Regions from separate parts of the Comamonas aquatica genome, predicted to be linked through region 1. Evidence: predicted binding sites of a transcription regulator. Region 1 holds the regulator's gene; each other region holds the start of a gene.
The links. Region 1 encodes sigma-54, which starts transcription at its own class of promoters, with help from an activator protein. Its sites were predicted from a motif close to TGGCANGNAANCTGCTTT; they were not measured.

Region 1 (3,275 bases):
GAGATCGCGCGCGCCCTGGCCTCCAACCCGCGCTTCATCCTGCTGGACGAGCCCTTCGCCGGCATCGATCCGATCGCCGTGATCGAGATCCAGCGCATCATCGGCTTCCTCAAGGAACGCGGCATCGGTGTGCTGATTACCGATCACAACGTGCGCGAAACACTGGGTATCTGTGACCACGCCTTCATCATCAGCGATGGCACAGTACTCGCCCAGGGCACACCCGAGGAGATCGTCGAGAACCCGGATGTGCGCCGGGTCTACCTGGGCGAGCACTTCCGCATGTAGTCTGGCCCGGCAGCGTCGGCAATCACAAGAAAGTTCGAGGGGGTACAGCGTTGAAGCCAGGTTTGTCACTGCGGGTCTCACAGCATCTGGCGCTCACGCCGCAGTTGCAGCAATCCATCCGGCTGTTGCAGCTATCCACCCTGGAGTTGTCCCAGGAAGTCGAGCAAATGCTCGACGACAACCCGTTTCTGGAGCTGGCCTCGGACGACGCCCCGCGCGAGGAGTTCGGCCTGCAGGCCGCGGACGAGCCCGCCCAGCACGAGGGCGGCTCGGTCGACGAAACACCATATTCCATAGCAGACAGCGCAGGTGCCGCAAGCGCTGAAGGCCAAAAAGACCAGGAATCCGCGGCGCCCGACAGCGACGTGCCCAGCGACTGGGAGGGCGACGGCAGCGTCGACATCGCGCACGACGACAGCGAATGGGGCGGCGACGCCCCGGCGCGCGGCAACCGCAATGACGACGAGGATGCCCCCACGGCCCTGGACCTGGCGGGCGCGCACGAGTCGCTGACCGATTTCCTGCACCAGCAGGCGCTGTCGCTGCGCCTGTCCGAGATCGACCGCTATGCGCTGCGTTTCCTGATCGAAAACCTCAACGACGATGGCTACCTCGAGGACCCGCTGCAGGCGTTGGCTGAGGGCCTGGCCGGCACCGACGATCTGGAGCAGCTGGACGAGCTGGTGCACCGCTTCACCGTGGCCCTGCGCCTGCTGCAGTCGCTGGAGCCCGTGGGCGTGGGCGCCCGCGACCTGGCCGAATGCCTGCGCCTGCAGCTGCTGCACCTGCACCGCGAGGATCCGCAGGACGAGATGCTGGGGGTGGCGCTGCAGGTCTGCGCCCAGCCGCTGGAAATGCTGGCGCGGCGCGATGTGCGCAAGCTGATGCAGGCCTGCGGCCTGCCCGAGGCCAAGGTGCGCGCCGCGCTGGGCGTCATCGCTCGGCTGGAGCCCAAGCCGGGGCGGCGCTTCACCGATGTCGAGCGCCACATCATCGTGCCCGACGTGATCGTCAAGAAAACAGCGCGCAAGGGGGGGGATGGCCTGGCGCAGTTCAGCGTGCAGCTGAACCCGGACGTGATGCCGCGCCTGCGCGTGCACGACGTGTACGCCAACGCCCTGCGCAGCCACAAGGGCAGCGACGGGCACGCCGGCCTGCAGCAGCGGCTGCAGGAGGCGCGCTGGTTCATCAAGAACGTGCAGCAGCGCTTCGACACCATCCTGCGCGTGTCCAAGGCCATCGTCGACCGGCAGAAGAACTTTTTCGTGCACGGCGAGCTGGCCATGCGCCCGCTGGTGCTGCGCGACATTGCCGACGAACTGGGCCTGCACGAATCGACCATCAGCCGCGTGACCACGGCCAAGTACATGGCCACGCCGCACGGCACCTACGAGCTGAAGTTCTTCTTCGGCTCGGGCCTGGGCACGGAGACCGGGGGCAACGCCTCCAGCACGGCGGTGCGCGCGCTGATCAAGCAGTTCGTCGCGGCCGAGAGCCCGAAGAAACCGCTGTCCGACAGCCAGATCGCGGACATGCTCAAGGAGCAGGGCATCGAGTGCGCGCGCCGCACCGTGGCCAAGTACCGCGAGGCCTTGAAGATCGCCCCGGCCAACCTGCGCAAGGCGCTGTAGACGCGTTCCGGTCCGGTGGGGGCAGCCGGTGGGACAGCACCGACACAGCGGCCAATCATCAAAAAGAGAGCTGCTGGCGCTCCATACACAAAGGGTTCAGATGGAAAACCATCTGAACCCTTTTATGCAAGCGCGCGAGCAGCTCTCTTTTTAAAACCCCGCGGGCCCGCGCTGCGCGTGCCCGGCGGTGTGTCAGCGCAGGGCCAGGGCCTGCGTGGCGGGCGCGTGGTCCAGCTTGAAGCCGCCGACCACCTCGGCCAGCTGGTGCGCCTGCTGCTGCAACGACTGCGCGGCGGCGGTGGCCTGTTCGACCAGGGCGGCGTTCTGCTGCGTGCCCTGGTCCATCTGGCTGACGGCGCCGTTGATCTCGCCGATGCCGTTGCTCTGCTCCTGGCTGGCGTGGCTGATCTCCGCCACGATGGCGGTGACGCGGCGCACGCTGTCCACCACTTCCTGCATGGTGGCGCCGGCCTCCTGCACCAGGCGGCTGCCGGTGTTGACCTGGTTGACCGAGTCGTCGATCAGCTGCTTGATCTCCTTGGCCGCGGCGGCGCTGCGCTGGGCCAGGGTGCGCACCTCGCCGGCCACCACGGCAAAGCCGCGGCCCTGTTCGCCGGCGCGGGCGGCTTCCACGGCGGCGTTCAGCGCCAGGATGTTGGTCTGGAAGGCGATGCTGTCGATCACGCCGATGATGTCGACGATCTTGCGCGACGCGGCGTCGATCCCGCCCATGGTCTGCACCACCTGGCCGACCACGCTGCCGCCGTGCGAGGCGACGGAGGAGGCGCTGCTGGCCAGCTGGTTGGCCTGGCGGGCGTTCTCGGCGTTCTGCTGCACCGTGGCGGTGAGCTGCTCCATCGCCGCGGCGGTCTCCTCCAGCGAGCTGGCCTGCTGCTCGGTGCGCGAGGACAGGTCCTGGTTGCCCATGGCGATTTCCTGGCTGGCCAGGCGCACCGATTCCGAGGCGGTGCGGATGCGCAGCAGCACGGCGGCGATCTTGTTCACGAAGTGGTTGAAGGCGGTGGCGATCTGTGCCAGCTCGTCCTTGCCGCTGTTGTCCAGGCGCACGGTCAGATCCCCCTCGCCCGAGGCGATGTCTTCCAGCGCATCGCGCACCATGGCCAGACGGCGCAGCTGGCGGCTGACGGCCACCGACACCAGGGCCACGGCCGCCACCAGGCACAGCGCGGTGATGGCCGCCGCCACCTGCAGCAGGTGGCGCAGCGGCGCGGTGGCCTCGGCGCGGTCGATACCGATGGCCAGCACCCAGGGTGTGCCCTCGACCTTGACGGCATACAGCATCTGCTCGGCATCACCGATGGTGACGTTCGCGCTCTGGCCTTGGCTGGTCAGCTG
Region 2 (3,275 bases), 110 kb from region 1:
GCGACCCCATCAACGGCCTGAAGCACATCGACGTGATGCGCGCCTTCAACGACGATCCTGACACCGACGCCGTGATCATGATCGGCGAAATCGGCGGTCCCGACGAAGCCGAAGCCGCCATGTGGTGCAAGGCCAATATGAAGAAGCCCGTGGTCGGCTTCATCGCTGGCGTGACCGCCCCTCCCGGCAAGCGCATGGGCCACGCTGGTGCGCTGATCTCTGGCGGTGCCGACACGGCCGACGCCAAGCTGGCCATCATGGAGGAGTGCGGTTTCACCATCACCCGCAATCCTTCCGAAATGGGCCGCCTGCTGCAAGGCCTGCTGAAGAAGTAAGCCCCAGCGCCCTGCTGCCCCCCAGCCGCCCCGATCCTGTCGGGGCGGCTTTTTTTGTGCGGTGCGCAGGCCACCGAGGTGCTCTGGTTGTCCCTTGCCCTGCAGGAAAGGCTGGCCGCGACCGGCACACACTGGCCTGGCTGCACGCCCAGAGCGTGCGGAAGGCGCGTGATGCCCCCATGGATTTGGCGATGCCCCCGCGCCTGTGGTTACGCAAAACTACGCACGCCACGCCCCCCACCCGGGCGTAAACTGCCCACTTCCAACAAGAAACGCCGGTCTGCGCACGCAGGCTGGCGTTTTCAATTCATAACAGTGGAGTAAAAATGGAGTTTCTCAATAGCGCCGACTTCTGGATCGGCCTGGTGAAGATCGTCTGGATCAACATCATCCTCTCCGGCGACAACGCCGTCGTCATCGCCCTGGCCGCCCGCTCGCTGCCTCCCGCCCAACAGAAAAAAGCCATCATGTTCGGCTCCGGCGCCGCCGTGGTGCTGCGCATCGTGCTGACCATCGTGGCCGCCAAGCTGCTGGAACTGTCGTTCCTGCAGGTCATCGGCGGCGTGCTGCTGCTGTGGATCGGCTACCAGCTGCTCAGCGGTGGTGAAGACGAAGAAGGCGAAGCCAAGGGCCATGGATCCATGGTGGCCGCCATCCGCACCATCCTGATCGCCGACTTGGTCATGAGCCTGGACAACGTGATCGCCGTCGCCGCCACCGCCCAGGGCAACATGGTGCTGCTGGTCCTCGGCCTGGCCATTTCCATCCCGCTGGTGATCTTCGGCTCCACCCTGATGATCAAGCTGATGGAACGCTTCCCCGTGATCATCACCCTGGGCGCCGCCCTGATCGGCTGGGTCGGCGGCGAGACCATCGTCAACGACAACCTGCTGCACGGCTACACCCTGGCCCACCCCTGGCTGCACTACGCCGCAGCCGCCGCCGGCGCCCTGCTGGTGGTCGCCGTGGGCAAGTGGATGCAAACCCGCCAAAGCAGCCAAGCCGCCTGAGTGGCCACCAGCCCCCTCAGTCCCACCAAGCGCCTTCGGGCGCTTTTTTCATGGGTGCGCGCTACAGAGTAGTTGGCGCAACGACCCGGCCAACAGCATCCGATTGAATTAAAAAGTAGAGCAGGCTCCTCAATTTGCAAAAGGAATGCAACGCGATGGGTGCTTTAAAAGCTTGCTCGATGTGCGCAGACAGCTATCTTTTCAATAGACACATAACTGCATGACAAAAACGTCACCCTCCAGACGCAGACCACCCCAAAGAAGTGACATTTCACGCCAAATTGCAAGCAAATTTTTCAAAAGCACGGGCTACCGCCCCATTTCCCGACCATCGCTTGCTGGCACGCCAATTGCACCAAGTCCTGCGGATTTCATTTTTCTTCACTCCAAGGAGCTTTTCATGAAGCGTACGATGCAACAGGGTTTCACCCTGATCGAACTGATGATCGTGGTGGCGATCGTCGGTATCCTGGCCGCAGTCGCGTTGCCTGCTTATCAAGATTACATGGTTCGTGCCCGCGCCAGCGAAGCTTTGAGCCTAATGTCAGGCGCAAAGGTCACCGTGGCCGAAAACGCAGTAAACGGCGCATCGGATCTCGGGGCAGGCTGGGCTGCACCAAATCCTACCGCAGCCATTCAATCAGTGACAATTAACGCGACCACAGGCGTAGTCACCGCAGTCCTGAAAGACAAAGCAGGCGGAACCGCGAACGCAAATACACTCACCCTGACGCCGGCTTCTGGGGGCTCTGATGCGGTTGCCGCAGTCCCTGGAAAGCTTGCTGATGGCACAACGGATTGTGCTGCTGGCTCCCCTGGTTGTAATGGTGGCTCTGGAGCTGTAGCAGCTGTCCCTGCTTCCCCCCTCGCAGCCGGCACGGTTCCGACCTCTGCAATTGTTTGGTCTTGCGGAGGCACACTAAACTCTAAATACAAGCCCGCAAGCTGCCGCTAATTTTTTACGAAGGCTATTTCGGCGACCAGAGTAATGCCCCCTATAGGGGGCATTACTTATTAATGCCGCGTATGCACCCAACTCCTCAATAGCACCAAGCAGGCACCGATTAAAGCAGAGACGTTTATCAACGTACTCCAAAGTCACTGGACTTCCCCCCCCGCTTCTCCAGCACTTTGACACCCTCCATCACCATGCCCTTGTCCACCGCCTTGCACATGTCGTAAATCGTGAGCAGGGCGATTTGGACGGCTGTCAAGGCTTCCATCTCCACGCCGGTTTGGCCGTGGGTTTCCACAGTGGCAGTGCAGCGCACGGTGTTCAGATCGGACAAAACCTCAAAATCCACCGCCACACGGGTCAGTGCCAGGGGGTGGCACAGGGGAATGAGGTGGCTGGTCTGCTTGGCCGCCATGATGCTGGCAACCCGGGCAATGCCCAGCACGTCCCCCTTCTTGGCCGTGCCGCTCTGGATGATGGCCAAGGTGGCGGGCTGCATCACGATGCGCCCTTCGGCCACGGCAATGCGGTGGGTTGTGCTTTTTCCACCTACGTCCACCATGTGCGCCTGGCCATGGGCATCAAAGTGGGTCAGGCCTTGGTTGGGGTGCTGGTCGGGGTTCATAGCTCGGAGGGGTCCAGGGTTCATAAAAACCATCCTCAGCGGAAACAGCGCATACAGGCAGACGCTGAAGAGGGGATGGATCTTGGGTGCCGCGCCTCGCAAGGCCTGCACCGCGCACGAAGTCCACGCGCTCCGCTGCCAGATTGGCAGGTAAAGCTGGGAACGGTGGCGCAATGCAGGCATCATAAGAGTCTGTCCCCGCCTCAGACGGCCTTGTGCCTTTACATCGCCAATGACATTTCCGTTTTCTCGCCGGGCAACGCCTGCCCTGCGCCATGCCCTGCTGGTGCTGGCCCTCGCCACCCCTTTGCTGCACCTTCCCACGGCGTCAGCCCAATTGGCACTCCCCA
Region 3 (3,275 bases), 710 kb from region 1:
CTTGCCCAGCTGGGTGCTGTCCTGGGTGCCCATGCGGCACCATTCGCTGCCCACACAGGTCTTCACCGTGCGCAGCGCCTTGGCGTAGGCGTGGCCGCTGGGCATGCCGATGTCGTTCCACACGGCCTGCAGGTCTTCCTTCTTCACGCCCAGCAGGTCGATGCGCTGGCCGCCCGTGACCTTGACGGTGGGGATCTGGTATTTGTCCACCGCATCGGCGATGCGGCGCAGCTCGCTGGCAGTGGTCTCGCCGCCCCACATGCGCGGGATCACGCTGTAGGTGCCATCTTTCTGGATGTTGGCGTGGCTGCGCTCGTTGATGGCGCGGCTTTGCGGGTCGTCCTGGGCCTCCTTGGGCCAGGTGCTGACCAGGTAGTAGTTCACGGCAGGGCGGCAGGTGGCGCAGCCATTGGGCGTGCGCCATTCCAGGTGGCGGAAGACCGCGTCCGTGGTCAGCAGGTGGTGCTGGGCGATGGCCTCGCGCACCGCCTGGTGGCCGTGGCTGGTGCAGCCGCACACGGCCTTGGTCTTGGGCGTGGCGGAGTAGTCGCCGCCGGCGGTGAACATGATGATCTGCTCCACCAGTCCGGTGCACGAGCCGCAGCTGGCGCTGGCCTTGGTGTGCTTGCGCACCTCGTCCAGCGTGAACAGGCCTTTTTCCTGGATGGCCTTGCAGATGGCGCCCTTGGTCACGCCGTTGCAGCCGCAGACCTCGTCGCTGTCGGCCATGGCCGAGGCCTTGCTGTGCCCTTCGTGGCCGGTGTCGCCGATGTTGGACTCGCCAAACATCAGCCGGTCGCGCAGGTCGGCGATGGAGCGGCCCTCGCGCAGCAGCTTGAAGTACCAGCTGCCGTCGACGGTGTCGCCATACAGGCAGGCGCCCACCAGCTTGTCGTTTTGGATCACCAGCTTCTTGTAGACGCCGCCACCGGGGGCAGAGGGGTCGCGCAGCACGATTTCTTCGGTGTCCGCGCCGCCCTGGAAGTTGCCGGCCGAAAACAGGTCGATCCCCGTGACCTTGAGCTTGGTGGAGGTCAGCGAGCCCTGGTAACGCCCGATGCCCCATTCGGCCAGGTGGTTGGCCAGCACCTTGCCCTGCTCGAACAGCGGGGCCACCAGGCCATAGGCCACGCCGCGGTGGGCGGCGCATTCGCCCACGGCGTAGATGCGCGGGTCGGTCACGGTCTGCAGCGTGTCGCTGACCACGATGCCGCGGTCCACATGCAGGTGCATGCGCTGCGCCAGCGCGGTGTTGGGGCGGATGCCCACGGCCATGACCACCAGATCGGCCGGGACTTCGCTGCCATCCTTGAAGCGCACGGCGCGCACGCGGCCGCCCTCGCCCGCCAGCAGCTCCTGGGTCTGGGCCTGCATCAGGAACTGCATGCCGCGCTCGGCCAGCGACTGCTGCAGCATCCGGCCGGCCACATCGTCCAGCTGGCGCTCCATCAGCCATTCGTTGGCGTGCACCACCGTCACCTGCATGCCGCGCTTCATCAGGCCGTTGGCGGCTTCCAGCCCCAGCAGGCCGCCGCCGATGACCACGGCGTGGCGGTAGCGGCTGGCCGCGTCGATCATGGCCTGGGTGTCGGCAATGTCGCGGTAGGCCAGCACGCCCTGCAGGTCGTGGCCCGGAATCGGCAGGATGAAGGGTTTGGAGCCCGTGGCCAGCACCAGGCGGTCATAGGGGGCGCTGACCTGGCGGCCTTCGGCATCCACGCCGTGCACCAGGCGGCGCACGCGGTCGACCTCGGTCACCGTGACCCCGGCATGCAGGGTGATGCCGTGCTCCTGGTACCAGGCCCAGTCGTTGAGCACGATCTCGTCGAGCGTCTGCTCGCCCGCCAGCACGGGCGACAGCAGGATGCGGTTGTAGTTGGGATGGGGTTCGGCGCCGAAGACGGTGATCTCGTACAGATCGGGTGCGATCTTCAGCAGCTCTTCCAGGGCGCGCACACCGGCCATGCCGTTGCCCACCAGCACCAGTTGGGATTTTTTCATCGTGCCCCCAAGGCAGTTCGCCACAACAAAAAGGCGTCCACACGCGGGGCGGGCCAAAGGCCTGCTGCGTGGGGACGCCGTCGTCCTGCGAGACTGGTGCACCGTTGCACACGCCCCGCACGCGGCCTGCATCGGCCGCAGGCTAGCTATGCAAGCTGCGTGCCAGGATGGCGGGCACCGCGTTGCTTCTCCGGGGACGTGGCGCAGGTGCTCTCGTCAGGGGGCGCCGGGGCTGGCGGCCCGCACGCCGGGCTGCGCCGCGCTGGGGCAGGGCTGCACCATGCTGGGGGCGCCGAGCGCCGGTGTGCCCAGCACGGCGCAGGGGGCAAGCGCCGGTGGACGACAGGGACATGGGGATAAAGCCCGGTTGCATGGCGCACCCGGATGGGCTGAAATGGTTTTTCACATCTGTGTTTTTTGCCCGGAGCTGTTCCATGACCACTGTTGCAGAGATCCTCAAGTCCAAGACCTCCTCCATGGTGTTTGCCATTGCCCCGACGGCGACGGTCTATGAGGCCCTGCGCCTGATGGCCGAGCAGGGCATCGGCTCGCTGCTGGTGAAGGACGACGAGACCATCGTCGGCATCTTCACGGAGCGCGACTATGCGCGCAAGATTGCCCTGATGGGGCGCACCTCGGCGCAGACGCGGGTGAGTGACGTGATGACCACGTCGGTGCTGTTCGTGCAGCCCAGCCAGACCAGCGAGGAGTGCATGCAGCTCATGACCAGCAAGCGCCTGCGCCACCTGCCCGTGGTGGACAACGGCCGGTTGGTGGGCCTGGTCTCCATCGGGGACCTGGTCAAGGACATCATTTCCGAGCAGAAATTCATCATCGAGCAGCTCGAGCACTACATCAACGGCGGCAGCCGCTAGGCCGGGAAAGGCCCCCTGCGCGGCGGGGCTGCTCCCCCTTCTCTCGGATGGCTGCGCAATTCGGCAAAGGCGACGCCGCCAGCGCGGTGGTCCTGCGCTTGCGCGGCGGCCCTGCTCTGGTTCTGGGGCACGCCGGTTTTGTGCGCCGTGCGACGAAAGGCGGGGAGACAAAAAAGCCCCGACGGCATGCCGTCAGGGCCTGGGCAGGGTGATGGCCGGGTCAGGCGGCCTTTTCGACGTGCCCCTGGCGCGTGTAGAGGAAGTCGATCACGGCCTTGCGGCAGCGCTGGTACTCGCGGTCCTCGGCCAGGGCGACGCGCTGGCGCGGGCGGGCCAGGGGCACGTGCAGCACTTCGCCGATGGTGGCGGCCGGCCCGTTGGTCATCATCACGATCTTGT

Region 2: the regulator sigma-54 is predicted to act here: its motif matches at 1,685-1,702, upstream of KAQ61_RS16095 (pilin).
Region 3: the regulator sigma-54 is predicted to act here: its motif matches at 2,149-2,166, upstream of nirB (nitrite reductase large subunit NirB).

Annotation. Positions count from the first base shown of each region.
Region 1 covers NZ_CP072916.1:3,310,075-3,313,349, reverse strand. Annotated here, with positions in the region: gene lptB (LPS export ABC transporter ATP-binding protein) at 1-288, shown strand, start outside; gene KAQ61_RS15625 (RNA polymerase factor sigma-54) at 339-1,919, shown strand; gene KAQ61_RS15620 (methyl-accepting chemotaxis protein) at 2,112-3,275, opposite strand, start outside.
Region 2 covers NZ_CP072916.1:3,419,089-3,422,363, forward strand. Annotated here, with positions in the region: gene sucD (succinate--CoA ligase subunit alpha) at 1-335, shown strand, start outside; gene KAQ61_RS16090 (TerC family protein) at 662-1,345, shown strand; gene KAQ61_RS16095 (pilin) at 1,746-2,300, shown strand; gene moaC (cyclic pyranopterin monophosphate synthase MoaC) at 2,428-2,949, opposite strand; gene KAQ61_RS16105 (M48 family metalloprotease) at 3,158-3,275, shown strand, end outside.
Region 3 covers NZ_CP072916.1:2,599,940-2,603,214, reverse strand. Annotated here, with positions in the region: gene nirB (nitrite reductase large subunit NirB) at 1-2,001, opposite strand, end outside; gene KAQ61_RS12290 (CBS domain-containing protein) at 2,436-2,876, shown strand; gene KAQ61_RS12285 (ABC transporter ATP-binding protein) at 3,097-3,275, opposite strand, start outside.